DNA from 4 places in the Halomonas sp. 3D7M genome. Region 4 is predicted to be linked to each of the others. Evidence: predicted binding sites of a transcription regulator. Region 4 holds the regulator's gene; each other region holds the start of a gene.
What was found. Region 4 encodes PhoB, which activates phosphate uptake and scavenging genes when phosphate is short. Its sites were predicted from a motif close to TGTCATANNNNTGTCANA; they were not measured.

Region 1 (3,120 bases), on a different contig from region 4:
CATGAGTGAACTGCTAACCAAAGCCGTTGATCGTATTGATGAGCTGTTCAATCTAAAGGGTGAAATGACAGGGCTCTCCTCGGGGTTTCGTGACCTCGATGAAATGACCTCAGGCTTACAGCCCTCAGATTTGGTAATTATCGCGGGCCGCCCGTCAATGGGTAAAACCACTTTTGCCATGAATCTGGTGGAGCACGCGGTTATTGCTAGCGATAAGCCGGTGATGGTGTTCTCCATGGAGATGCCAGCAGAATCTCTGATGCTGCGTATGCTCTCTTCGTTGGGTCGGATTGATCAAACCCGTGTGCGCTCGGGGCAGTTGGAAGATGAAGATTGGCCGCGATTAACATCGGCGGTCAACCTGCTCAAAGACAAGCAGCTATTTATTGATGATACTGCGGCGCTTTCGCCTAATGAAATGCGCTCACGCCTACGTAGAGTGGTGCGGGAGCACGGCAATATGGCGCTGATCATGATTGACTATCTGCAGTTAATGCAGATTCCTGGGTTTTCTGAAAACCGTACCGGTGAGATATCGGAGATATCCCGCTCGCTGAAAGGGCTAGCAAAAGAGTTTCAATGCCCTGTTGTAGCACTTTCACAGCTTAACCGTTCGTTGGAGCAGCGCCCCAATAAGCGTCCTGTCATGTCGGATCTGCGGGAATCCGGCGCGATTGAGCAGGATGCCGACGTCATTGCGTTTGTTTACCGAGATGAGGTGTATAACCCTGACAATCCTGACAACCAAGGGATTGCCGAGCTGATTATTGGTAAACAGCGTAACGGGCCTATCGGTACGGTACATATGGCCTTTATTGGTAAATACACACGCTTCGAAGACCTTGCGCCCGATAGCTATGGCGAAGCGTTCGGCGATTAACTTGAGCGTTAGGGGGGAGAACGTATAATGCTCCTCCCCGACCAAGCAGATAGACAGGAGTAGCAAATGGCAGGTGGTTTTAGACGTGGTAACCGTAAGCGTCTTCCTAAGCTGGAAGGCCGTGGGGAACTGCAGTCACTAGAGCGAGAAGGGCCATTTAAAGAGTGGTTGGGAATGCCTGACCTCTACCGTTACTTCCTGGTAGTTGAAGGAGAAAAATATAGCTACCAAACTGAAGATTCAGAACTGCCGGTAACGGTGGGCGATAAAGTAGTTTTCCGTTACAAGGAAACTAAAGGCGGTAACTGGATAGATCGCAACTCGTTAGGTAAAGCAATCGACCCCTCTGAGTATCAATAATTCGACGAATAAGTTGACGTTTTGGTCAGGAACTCTTTTGTGATGTTGCCGTCATAGGCAGTTAGTGCCAAGGTAATAAAATTGTCATGGGGTATCGTCATGCTGTGCCCCATGATGATGAACAATCACAGGAGGGAACCATGGAACTTAAAGAACTGAAGCAATTTGTTGCGGGTCACGATAACTTTGAAATACGCGTTATCACGCATTCGGGCAGCCGCTTTTATCAACTAGAGCTTGAAGATGTAGAGGGCGAGCGGCATATGTTGACCCAGCGCGGTAAGCCAATGCTGTTTCGCTCGCTAGATGATGTTTATCTTGAGCTAAAGCGTGCTGGGATTCACCGTGCTTACTTAGTGCAGCATGTACCCCAGGATGAAGTGATTGGACGCGATGCTCATTACAGTTCGCCGTTAACATCACGTATGCCGCTAGTGTTTTAACACTACAAACATTGCAACATCCTATGGCGTCCTCACTTGTTTGCGTGACGCTTCTTCCATCATCGCCCTAGCCGCACACGGCGACGGGCAAAAAAACGATAGCCTGCATCCATTACTCCTCGCAGGCTTGGTAAGCAAGAAAGCCATACTAGCCACCGGTAGCCCAGTACCGCATAGAGGGCCCGGCTGGCATCCATCCCGATATACCATTTCCTTGGCTGTCTTTGACATGCAGTAGCCCCATCATATCGTCAAACTTGTGCCCTATATCGGCTGCATTGAAATCACTACTCTGAATGTCCACGAGTGCGACACGTTCTTGATGGCGATGCTTTGCAAACCACGTGACTTCCACGCGGCAAAAAAGGGCAGTGGCCATTGTGATATAGCGTGACAGGTGACGTTGCGTGAAGCGTAGAAAAACGGCTCATTGAGCACTCTTTGATAATGAAAGCGAAGGCTGGTGGTCACCAAGGATAAAGGCTTCGACATGAGTTGGTCTACAGTTATACAAATAATGTTGATAGTATAACTTTATGCCGCAGCTTTGCCGAAAAGTGTTAAGATTTTGCCAACTGTTTAAAGCATCTGAGGAGTTAGCGACATGGTCGATAGCGTTGTAAAAGATCAGCTGGGCGAAGGGCGCTTGGTCCATGCGCCAAGTGATCATCCTGCCGTTCCCCCTGCAAAAGTCGGCGTGGTGTTGGCTAACTTGGGCACCCCGGACGCAACCGACTATTGGTCTATGCGGCGCTACCTTAGCGAGTTCTTGTCCGATAAGCGTGTTGTTGATTACGCTAATTGGAAGTGGCAGCCGCTTTTACAACTGATTATTTTGACCAAACGTCCATTTTCTTCTGGTAACGCCTATAAAAGTATTTGGAACAACGAGAAGAACGAGAGCCCGTTGTTAACGACGACGCGTGCCCAAACTGAAAAAATAGCTGCACGTTTGAAAGCGCTCTACGGCGATAGCATCGAAGTTGATTTCTGTATGCGCTACGGCAACCCGTCAACGGAAAGTGTCCTTAAGCGCATGAAAGAGAAGGGCTGTGAGCGGATCGTTTTCTTCCCGCTTTACCCTCAGTACGGCTCGCCTACGACTGCGACGGCAAATGATCAGGCATTCCGTACGCTGATGAAAATGAAGTGGCAGCCCTATATTCGTACGGTGCCCGCTTATTTTGAGCATCCTGCCTATATTCAGGCGCTGGCGAATTCGGTTCAGGAAGCTTACGACGGCTTTGAAACGCGTCCGACGAAACTGGTAGCAAGCTACCACGGTGTCCCCGAACGTTATCTATTAGAAGGTGACCCTTACCATTGTCAGTGTCAGAAAACGACGCGTTTGATGCGTGAAAAACTAGGGCTGAGTAAAGAGGAAGTAGACACCGCCTTTCAGTCTCAGTTTGGCCCAGAAAAGTGGGTTGGCCCGCA
Region 2 (3,120 bases), on a different contig from region 4:
AAGCTACGCCAGAACCCTACATAACCTAGCTGGCCAGACAGCACGTTCTCCATCACGGTTAAACGGTCAACCAGTGCATACTCCTGAAAAATCATTCCCATGGAGCGGCGCGCGTGGCGTAGCTGGTTGCCCGAAAGTTTGGTCAGCTCTACATCTTCCAGGCGAATACTGCCTTGGGTGGGTTCTACCAAGCGGTTCACGCAACGAATCAGCGTGCTTTTCCCTGCACCGGAAGGCCCGATCAGCGCCATCACTTGACCCTTAGGTAGCGTCAGTTGTATATCGGTTAACGCACGATCCCCAGTAGAGTAACGTTTGCCAACGCCGGTAAGAGTCAACATGAGAGTGCCTCATTTACGAGTAGTCAGGTACATAGCAATTCGGCCAGAAAGTTGCCTTCCTGGCCGATAGGGTTTCAGAACGACTGGCGTATTAATCGCAGTCGTAGGTCACGCCGTTAGCATCAGCGATGGTGCGAATGACCGACCAGTTTTCCTGATAAGTAATCGGGATAAACTGCGCTTCACCGGAATTGGCAAACTCGGTCTCAAGAGCCGTGCCTTCCCAGTCGTAGCTGAAGAAAGCATCCTGAATTTTCTCGGCCAGCTCAGGGTTCAAGTTATTGGCCAGTCCATAGGCGGTGGTGGGGAACGTTTCAGAGGTGTAGATAATCTCGTAATCACCTTCGTTGACAACGCCACGAGAGATCATCCGCGCGCCAACAGAGTTAGCAACGGCAGCAGCTTCGTAGTCTTTGTTTACCACCCCTAAAATGGAGTTGTCATGGGAGCCGGAGAACGCAGTTTCGAAATCCTCACCAGCCTCTAGACCGTACTCGGAACGCAGCAGCGCAGAGGGGGCACGGAAGCCAGAGTTAGACGTTTCAGAGGTAAATGCCAGCTGGCTGCCTGCCAAATCTTCAACCGACTCAATGCCGCTACCGGGATAAGTGATGATCTCCATCTCATAGCCAAAGCTGCCATCTTCAGCGGCCATCATGGCAAAGGGGCGGAAACCACCGCAGTTAACGGCAACTGGTACGCCGCCCGTATTAAAACCAGCCACATGCAGGCGACCTGCGCGCAGCGCTTCCTGCTGAGCCGCGTTGGACTGAACCGGGAAGAACTGCACCCGCTTGCCGGTGGCATCGCTTAAGTGTTCGAGAAAATCCGCCCAAACATCAGCGTATACAGCAGGGTCTTCGACCGGCGTGTAGGCAAAGACTAAGGTATCCGGGTCGACCCACTGAGACTCATCGCTGGGTACGTCAGCAACCATGTCACCGTCATTATCAACATAACGCGAAGAGAGGTCAGCGGAGGCGCTAACGGCTGCCAGCGCAAACACACTAACCACAGCAGCACTAATCAACGTACGAGAAAACGATTGAGACAGACAGAGAAGTTGCATACATCACCTGAGCGGGTTATTTAATAATGCCGCTATGGTGGTGCCCAACCATGACAGTGAAGGGACATTAAAATGACAAGGTCATGACCGCTCAGTGACAGTTAAGTGAGTAAAAACGCAGTGCTACCTACTCCACGTCGGCACCACACAGCACCCTCGGCGCTCTACGAATAAACTGTTACCCACTATTTTTTTTGCTTGGTGCTTTAACTCGGAAAGTTGGGCGGCAGTGTCTAGTGCCTTGCAGCGAGAGGTATCAGTGACCGGCTTAACAGCAATAGAAACACTGACAAAAGGAATAAACGTCACCGCACCCTGGCGGTTTTCTATATGGACTCCCCCTTGCTGACGGTCTACATCTTCATAAAACCCGGGCGCCATCACTTCAAAAGAGTGCAATATTTGCTGGCAAACGCCCTCCCACTGCGCTAAGGGAAGCAGCATCATAAAGTCATCACCACCAATATGGCCGATAAATCCGCCGGCGCTTTCTACCTGTGCCTGAAGCAGACGTGACAAGGAAATAATCACGTGATCGCCACGGGCATAGCCATAAGCATCGTTAAAGGCTTTGAAATTATCTAAATCAACGTAGGCGGCCGCAAACCCTTCGCGCTGATCGAGATAAGTAACCAGCGTTTCGTTTATCAGGATATTACCCGGCAACCCGGTAAGCGGGTTGGCATGGCGAGCCTGACGCACCTGAATAGCGGTAATTTCACGCAACAGGTCCACAATAGTCCCCATACCCAAATAGCAACCGCGACTATCTACAATCACGAAATCTTCCTGCTCGATATCGCGGCTATCGGTTAGCTGCTGGCTAAGCGCCTCAAGAGACAAATCTGCGTCGGCCACTAGCATTTTAGGATCTGCAATCTCTAGCACCCGGCGCTTTGCGTACAACGCGTGGCTATAGGGGTTGGTAAATAGCGTTAAAAATGCATTGCGACGCACCACGGCTATCGGCACGCCATCTTCTACCACCGCCACGCAGCGTAGGCTTGTAACATCACGAAAGCGCTCAGCAAGCTCTGGCACGGAGCACGCCGGCGACACAGCACTTATCGCGCGTAAAATAGAGTGGGCGGTGCGCCCCGCCGGGCCTTTTAGCTGTGTCGTGGCAGGCAGCAGCATGTGCAGTTGCAAGGGCGGATGAAGGCTTGGTCGTGCAAAGTAAAACCCCTGAAGTAACGCCAATCCTCGGTCTAATTCCCATAGACAAAGGTGCTCGGCGGCAGTCTCAACTCCCTCAGCAATCAGTTGGCAGTCTAAGCTGCGCGCTACATCGAGAATCGAACGTAAGAACTCACGCTTGGCAGGCTCTTGATCAATGCCAGAAATAAAGTGGCGGTCTAGTTTGACGAAATCAGGACGTAGTTCAGACCAATGGCGCAAACTGGAATGGCCAGCCCCTAAGTCATCCAACGCTACTTGAAAGCCCATGTCGCGATAATGGGCCACGGCTTGACGCATCAGCTCGTAATCATGAATAGGCACATGCTCAGTCAGCTCGATGACTACCCGCTCTGGGGGCAGGCCGCTCTCTTGGATGAAACTCAGCGTTAAGCCTTCACGGAAGTCACGCTCAACAATCGTCAGCGGCATCACGTTCAGAAACAGCAATCCGGGCAGTTCAAGTTCTGCAAAACGCTGAATCGCTAACCGTCGACACAGTAAATCCAGTTCGACTAACAATCCTGCTTGAGT
Region 3 (3,120 bases), on a different contig from region 4:
TGCTTCTTCTTGATCGTGGGTCACCATAATGGTGGTCACGCCAAGGCGCGCCTGTAGCGCTTTGATCTGATGTCGCAAATGGCCGCGCACCCTCGCATCCAGCGCTGAGAGCGGTTCATCAAGCAGTAACAGGCCGGGCTCAGTAGCCAGCGCTCGTGCCAACGCAACCCGCTGCTGTTGCCCACCAGAAAGCGCGGCAGGATATTTATGTTCGCTGCCACTAAGATCAACCAGCGCAAGTAACTCCGCCACGCGGGCATCAATCGTCGCTCGATTACTGCGACGGTTGCGTAACCCGTAGGCAACGTTGTCGAACACCGTCAGATTGGGAAACAGCGCATAAGATTGGAACACGATGCCAAAATCCCGCGCCTGCGGGGGCAGCGTGGAAATATCCTTGCCGCGCTGAATTAAGCTACCTGCTGTTTGTTGAGCTAGGCCTGCAATAGTGCGCAACAGGGTTGTTTTGCCACAGCCAGAAGGCCCTAAAAAGCATACAAACTCGCCTTCCTGAATCTGTAGCGCAATGTTGTCCAGCGCGGTAAAGCTACCGAAACGCTTGGTGACACCATCTATGCTTAGGTGCGCAGAGGGTGAGAGGGGTTTCGCCGCCGAGTGGGCCGTCAGCGGCGATGTCAGTGTGGTCTGCATAACATCTCCAAGCCCCGGCCTTGGCCGGGGCAGCTGTTCGTGCTTACAGTTCGGTTTTACCGTCGTAGCGGCGCTGCCACTCTGCCAGCACGCGTTCGCGGTTAACCGCGGCCCACTGGAAGTCGGCATCAATCATGCGATCGGCAATGTCAGTGGGATAGTTTTCAATCGGCTGTGCCACACCGGGATAGGCCACCACGGCGTAGCCTTCGTTATAGAGTTCGTTAGCCTCGCGGGAAACGGCCCAATCCATCAGCGTTTGTGCAGCTTCCTGTTTGGCGGTGCCCGCAACGATGGCGGCAGCTTCCATATCCCAGCCAAGCCCCTCTTCCGGGAAGATCACTTCAATCGGTGCGCCTTGGGATTTTAACCGTGCACCACGGAAGGCAAACGACACACCGACTGCTGCTTCACCGGTGGCCGCCAGGCTGCAAGGAGCAGAGCCGGAGTGGGTGTAACGGGAAATATTGTTATGCAGGCGGTCCATGTAATCCCAGCCCTGCTCTTCGCCCCATAGCTGCATCCAGCTGGCTACATCCAGATAACCGGTACCCGAGGAGTTGGGGTTAGGCATAATCACATGCCCTTCAAACTCAGGCTGGGTCAGGTCTTCCCAGGAGGTCGGCATCGGCACGCCCTGACGCTCGCCTTCAATAGTGTTGTAGCAAATGGCCGCTACCCAGGCGTCCATGCCTACCCACGCAGGGTCTTCACCGTTACGGTAAGCAGCATCAATAAATTTTTGATCAAGGTTTTCAACGCCTGCGGGCGCATAGCGCTCCAGCATGTCCTCTTCTTCAAGCACCAGCAGACTGGTGGCGGCTAAGCCCCAGATGACGTCTGCCTGGGGATTATCTTTTTCCGCCAGCAAGCGCGCAGTAATCACGCCCGTAGAATCTCGCACCCAGTTAATAGTGATATCGGGGTGAGCGGCATTGAAGCGTTCGGCGTATTTTTGCAGGTCATCTGACTCAACGGCGGTGTACACCGTTAGCTCAGTGGCGCTAGCCGCCGAAGTGAAGGCAACGGCAGTCGTTGCGAGCAGAGCAGTTGCAATCTGAGTAGGTTGGAACAAACGGCGAAGTTTCGACATGGTAGGCTCCCAGCGTTTTGGTATAGACCAGAAGTTTGCCGTCGCTAGATGACAGTGCGATGACGCTTGTTTGACTGATTTTTTAAGTTGTTATGTATGCGTATGGATGGGATCTTGTGAGGGTCCTCATGAGCGCCTTGTCTCCGTAACCCTGTTACTTCTGACCCGACAGCTCAACACTGATGCATAACGAATCGTGCAACCAGTGCTCTTCGTCATATTCGATAGGACGCTGTTGATCATCAAAAATGGCACGGCAAATGTTTAGCCCGGCCGCGCCTGGGGCAACGAGTAACTCTTCTGCATCTAATGGCGACAGCGCTTCGGACACCATGCGTATCGAGCGATTGGCCAAGTGATGCCCCCACCGCCCTCTTAACAACCCCCAGAGTGATTGTCCGCTGTAGATGTCTAGCAACTCTGGCGCACGCTCTGGCACCACCCAAAGCGACTCCACCAGCACAGCACGATCATCCACATAACGGCGACGGCGAATATGGTGAAACGGCTGGTCATCGGGCAGCCCCAAGGCACGGGCAGCCACCAGATGTGAGCGGGTTTCCAGCTTTAGAACCGCCGTTCGTGGTTGCCGCCCCTGAGCCCCCACATAGTCGTTAAAGCCTGCGTCCCGGGTGGGGTCATACACCAGCCTAGCCGGTGAAATAAACCAGCCACGCCGATTGCTGCGGTGAATGAGCCCTTCCCCCTCCAGTTGCGCTAAGGCTTGGCGCAACGTAACGCGGGTCGTAGAGAAGCGCTCCGCCAACACTCGCTCAGCGGGCAATTTGCCTTCCCACTGCGTGGCATGCTGGGTAATTAAATAACGAAGCTGTTCCGTTAACTGTAAATAGTAGGCATCAGGCATGCGCCGATTTTCCTGATAGATCGTTGGCCGATGAAGCGTCTGTCGACGCTGCCATCCGCCAGTCTAAGCGCTGCCACCCTTCTACACTAGCCACCTCCGCCAGCACGGGATCAGGGTTAACCGCCACTGGGCAGTCGACATACTGCAGCAGCGGGATATCGTTGCGGGAATCTGAGTAGAACGTTGTATGGCTGGGGGCAATTTTTTGCTCGATTAACCACTGCTGAAAACGCACTACTTTCCCCCCACGGTAAGAGAGCACGCCTTTGCTATGGCCGGTGTAGCTTGCCCCGCTTGCCGCTTGTTCGACACTAAGCTCTACCGCCAGCACATGCTCAATCCCTAACATCGTCGCAATCGGCGCGACCAGGTGATGCGATGACGCAGAAATAAGGACGAGGATATCGCCTGACTGACGGTGCGCGTCCAGGCAGCGCCAGGCTTGATCAAAAATACGGGGCTGCAAATGGGTAGCGACAAAGCGCTCAACTTCTTTTTGTACATCGATTAC
Region 4 (3,120 bases):
GGTTAGAAGGGCTTGGCGAGCGTTCATTAGGCAGCTGGTTGTTTCAACAACCTGACCTGGTGCGTGGGCCACTCTACGCCACTCGCCATCAGCCACGCTTTGTCGCGGAACACTCTGCGTCGCTTTTAGACAGCGTATGGGGGCGGCGCTCAGTGTTTCAGCACAGTGGGCTATCGCTGTTAGTGCAGGAATACTTTTTATCGACCATGGCAGATGATCTTGCCCTGTCTTCGCGCTAGGCTATCGCCAGCGTTTTCTTTTTGAGAGGTAAGCATGGACCGTTCTCTGTTGAGGCCAACGGGATGGGCTCGGGTGGCTGATTTTTTACATTTAACGCGATTGGATCGCCCGATTGGTACTTGGCTATTGATGTGGCCCACCTTATGGGCATTGTGGATAGCAGCAGAGGGTGTGCCTGGGCGGAATGTTCTGCTGATCTTTATTGCTGGCGTTTATGTGATGCGCGCCGCGGGCTGCGTGGTTAATGATTACGCTGATCGTCATTTCGATGGCCATGTAAAGCGCACTAAACATCGTCCGCTAGCCACTGGTCGTATCAGTGAAACCGAGGCGCAGCTGCTGTTTATCGCGCTGGTAGCCACTGCTTTCATTTTAGTGCTATTGACCAATTGGTTTACGGTGCTGTTGTCGATAGGGGGTGTTGTATTAGCGTTCATTTACCCGTTTATGAAGCGCTACACCCATTTACCTCAGGTAGTGTTGGGGGCTGCGTTCTCTTGGGCGATCCCCATGGCATTCGGTGCGGTATTGGGTCATGTGCCGTTTGAAGCATGGCTATTGTTTAGCGCGAACGTGCTGTGGACCGTTGCCTACGATACCCAATACGCCATGGTCGATCGCGACGATGACCTGAAAATTGGCATCAAATCTACCGCGGTGCTGTTTGGTAGCGCTGATCGTCTGATCATTGGTGTACTGCAAGTGGCGGCACTTGGACTACTTGCCTGGGTAGGATGGCGTGTTGGTTTAGGTGGCTTTTTCTGGCTTGGGCTAGCCGCTATGGCCGCTACGTTTGTCCACCAACAACGCTTAATCGCTGGCCGTGAGCGCGACCGCTGCTTCCAAGCATTTCTTAATAATCATTGGTCTGGCTTGTTAATTTTTGCAGGTATTGCACTAAGTTGGTGGCCAATAACTGGCTAAATATCCTCTATGTCATAAAATTGTCATCGAGTCATGGTGTTATCGTCACTGACATGTCTTTGAACTGTTTTTTAAACTATTTTTTTAATTAGTTTTCATTGAACACCGTGAGGCCCTGGAATGACCGCCAAGACCGTTTTGATTGTCGATGATGAGGCGCCTATTCGCGAGATGATCGCAGTGGCGCTGGAAATGGCTGACTATCGCGTTCTTGAAGCGGATAACGCCCAGGATGCCCACGCGATGATGGTTGACCACCAGCCAGATCTGCTTTTGCTGGATTGGATGATGCCGGGCACCAGTGGTATTGAGCTTGCAAGGCGCTTAAAGCGTGAAGAAGCCACCGCCGAGGTGCCTATCATTATGCTGACCGCTAAAGGCGAAGAAGATAACAAGATTCAAGGGCTTGAGGCTGGGGCGGATGACTATATCACCAAGCCTTTCTCTCCCCGCGAACTGGTGGCGCGCTTAAAAGCAGTATTGCGACGTACTACCCCCCGAGGTGTCGAAGATCCTATTGAAATTAATGGCTTGCTATTAGACCCAGTGAGCCACCGTGTGAGTGCTTACGGTAAGGCGTTAGAAATGGGGCCGACGGAGTACCGTCTGCTGCAGTTTTTCATGACGCACCAAGAGCGCGCCTATACACGTAGCCAACTGCTCGATCAAGTGTGGGGCGGTAACGTATACGTTGAAGAGCGGACGGTAGATGTTCACATCCGACGTCTACGTAAGGCCTTAGGAGAAGCTCACCAGAGTCTCATTCAAACGGTGAGAGGCACTGGGTACCGTTTTTCCGCGCGGGTGTAACGGTGCGCCTGTGGAGCCGAGAACTATGGCGAATTGCGTGGCTGGCCGCTTTGGGCGCTTGTCTGGGGTGGTTGCTGGGTATGCCAGGTCTTGGAGTTGCTGCGGGGCTTGCCGTTTGTCTGGTGTATCAACTGCGCCAATTGCGAGCGCTCTTTAAGTGGTTAACGCTTCATCCTCATGATGAACCCCCTGCTGCGAGCGGCATGTGGGGCGAGCTTTTTGATCGCTTGTATCGCTACCAAAAGAGCCAACGGATTACTCAGAATCGCTTACGTGCCACCCTTGCACGTATTCAGGAATCATCCGAAGCGATGCGTGACAGTGTCGTTATGCTAGATCGACATGGCGACCTGGAGTGGTGGAACAGTGCCGCGACAGAAATGCTGGGCTTGCAAACAGCCCACGACCGTGGCCAGCACATTACCAACCTGCTTCGTGACCCGCGATTTATCAGCTACTTTAATGCACGTAAATACGGTGAGCCGCTGACCTTAACGTCGCCCATCGATGAACGGCATATCCTTCAATATCAAATTACTCTCTATGGTGATGATGAGCGCTTGGTAATGGCGCGAGATATTACCCGCTTGCATCGTTTAGAGCAGATGCGTCGTGACTTTGTCGCCAATGTTTCCCATGAACTACGCACACCGCTAACGGTATTGATGGGTTATTTAGAAACCTACAGCGACTTAAAAGAGCAACTTCCACCACGTTTGGGCCGAGGTATTGCTCAGATGGAAGAGCAGACGAAGCGTATGCAAAACTTAGTCAATGATCTGCTACTGCTCTCTCGGTTAGAAATTGATCAAGGTGGCGAGGATCATCATGCGTTGGCGTTAGGGCCAATGCTCGACGCCATTCGCCGCGATGCGCTAGCGCTCTCTAATCAACAGCACAGTGTTCAAGTCGCGCTTGAGAGCGATGCCCGTCTGATCGGCAGCGAGCAGGAACTGCATAGCGCTATTTCAAACCTAGTGTTTAACGCTGTGCGGTATACGCCAGAGGGTAGTCAGATAACACTTCGCTGGAAAACCATGCCCAATGGCAGTGCTTGTATTGAAGTTGACGACGATGGTGAGGGAATTGACCCTGTGCATATTCCACGCTTAACCGAGCGTTTCTATCGCGTTGATAAAGGGCGTA

Region 1: the regulator PhoB is predicted to act here: its motif matches at 1,312-1,329, upstream of INT22_RS10075 (DUF6482 family protein).
Region 2: the regulator PhoB is predicted to act here: its motif matches at 1,471-1,488, upstream of phnD (phosphate/phosphite/phosphonate ABC transporter substrate-binding protein).
Region 3: the regulator PhoB is predicted to act here: its motif matches at 1,792-1,809, upstream of INT22_RS06640 (putative 2-aminoethylphosphonate ABC transporter substrate-binding protein).

The regions. Positions count from the first base shown of each region.
Region 1 covers NZ_JABUZF010000179.1:7,617-10,736, forward strand. Annotated here, with positions in the region: gene dnaB (replicative DNA helicase) at 1-880, shown strand, start outside; gene INT22_RS10070 (hypothetical protein) at 947-1,240, shown strand; gene INT22_RS10075 (DUF6482 family protein) at 1,381-1,683, shown strand; partial or broken gene INT22_RS21885 (DCC1-like thiol-disulfide oxidoreductase family protein) at 1,743-1,889, opposite strand; gene hemH (ferrochelatase) at 2,288-3,120, shown strand, end outside.
Region 2 covers NZ_JABUZF010000271.1:28,569-31,688, forward strand. Annotated here, with positions in the region: gene phnC (phosphonate ABC transporter ATP-binding protein) at 1-341, opposite strand, end outside; gene phnD (phosphate/phosphite/phosphonate ABC transporter substrate-binding protein) at 433-1,410, opposite strand; gene INT22_RS19085 (bifunctional diguanylate cyclase/phosphodiesterase) at 1,534-3,120, opposite strand, start outside.
Region 3 covers NZ_JABUZF010000138.1:21,174-24,293, forward strand. Annotated here, with positions in the region: gene INT22_RS06635 (putative 2-aminoethylphosphonate ABC transporter ATP-binding protein) at 1-651, opposite strand, end outside; gene INT22_RS06640 (putative 2-aminoethylphosphonate ABC transporter substrate-binding protein) at 695-1,744, opposite strand; gene INT22_RS06645 (UTRA domain-containing protein) at 1,899-2,609, opposite strand; gene INT22_RS06650 (HAD family hydrolase) at 2,602-3,120, opposite strand, start outside.
Region 4 covers NZ_JABUZF010000063.1:2,929-6,048, forward strand. Annotated here, with positions in the region: gene INT22_RS02030 (chorismate--pyruvate lyase family protein) at 1-239, shown strand, start outside; gene ubiA (4-hydroxybenzoate octaprenyltransferase) at 274-1,164, shown strand; gene phoB (phosphate regulon transcriptional regulator PhoB) at 1,285-1,974, shown strand; gene phoR (phosphate regulon sensor histidine kinase PhoR) at 1,977-3,120, shown strand, end outside.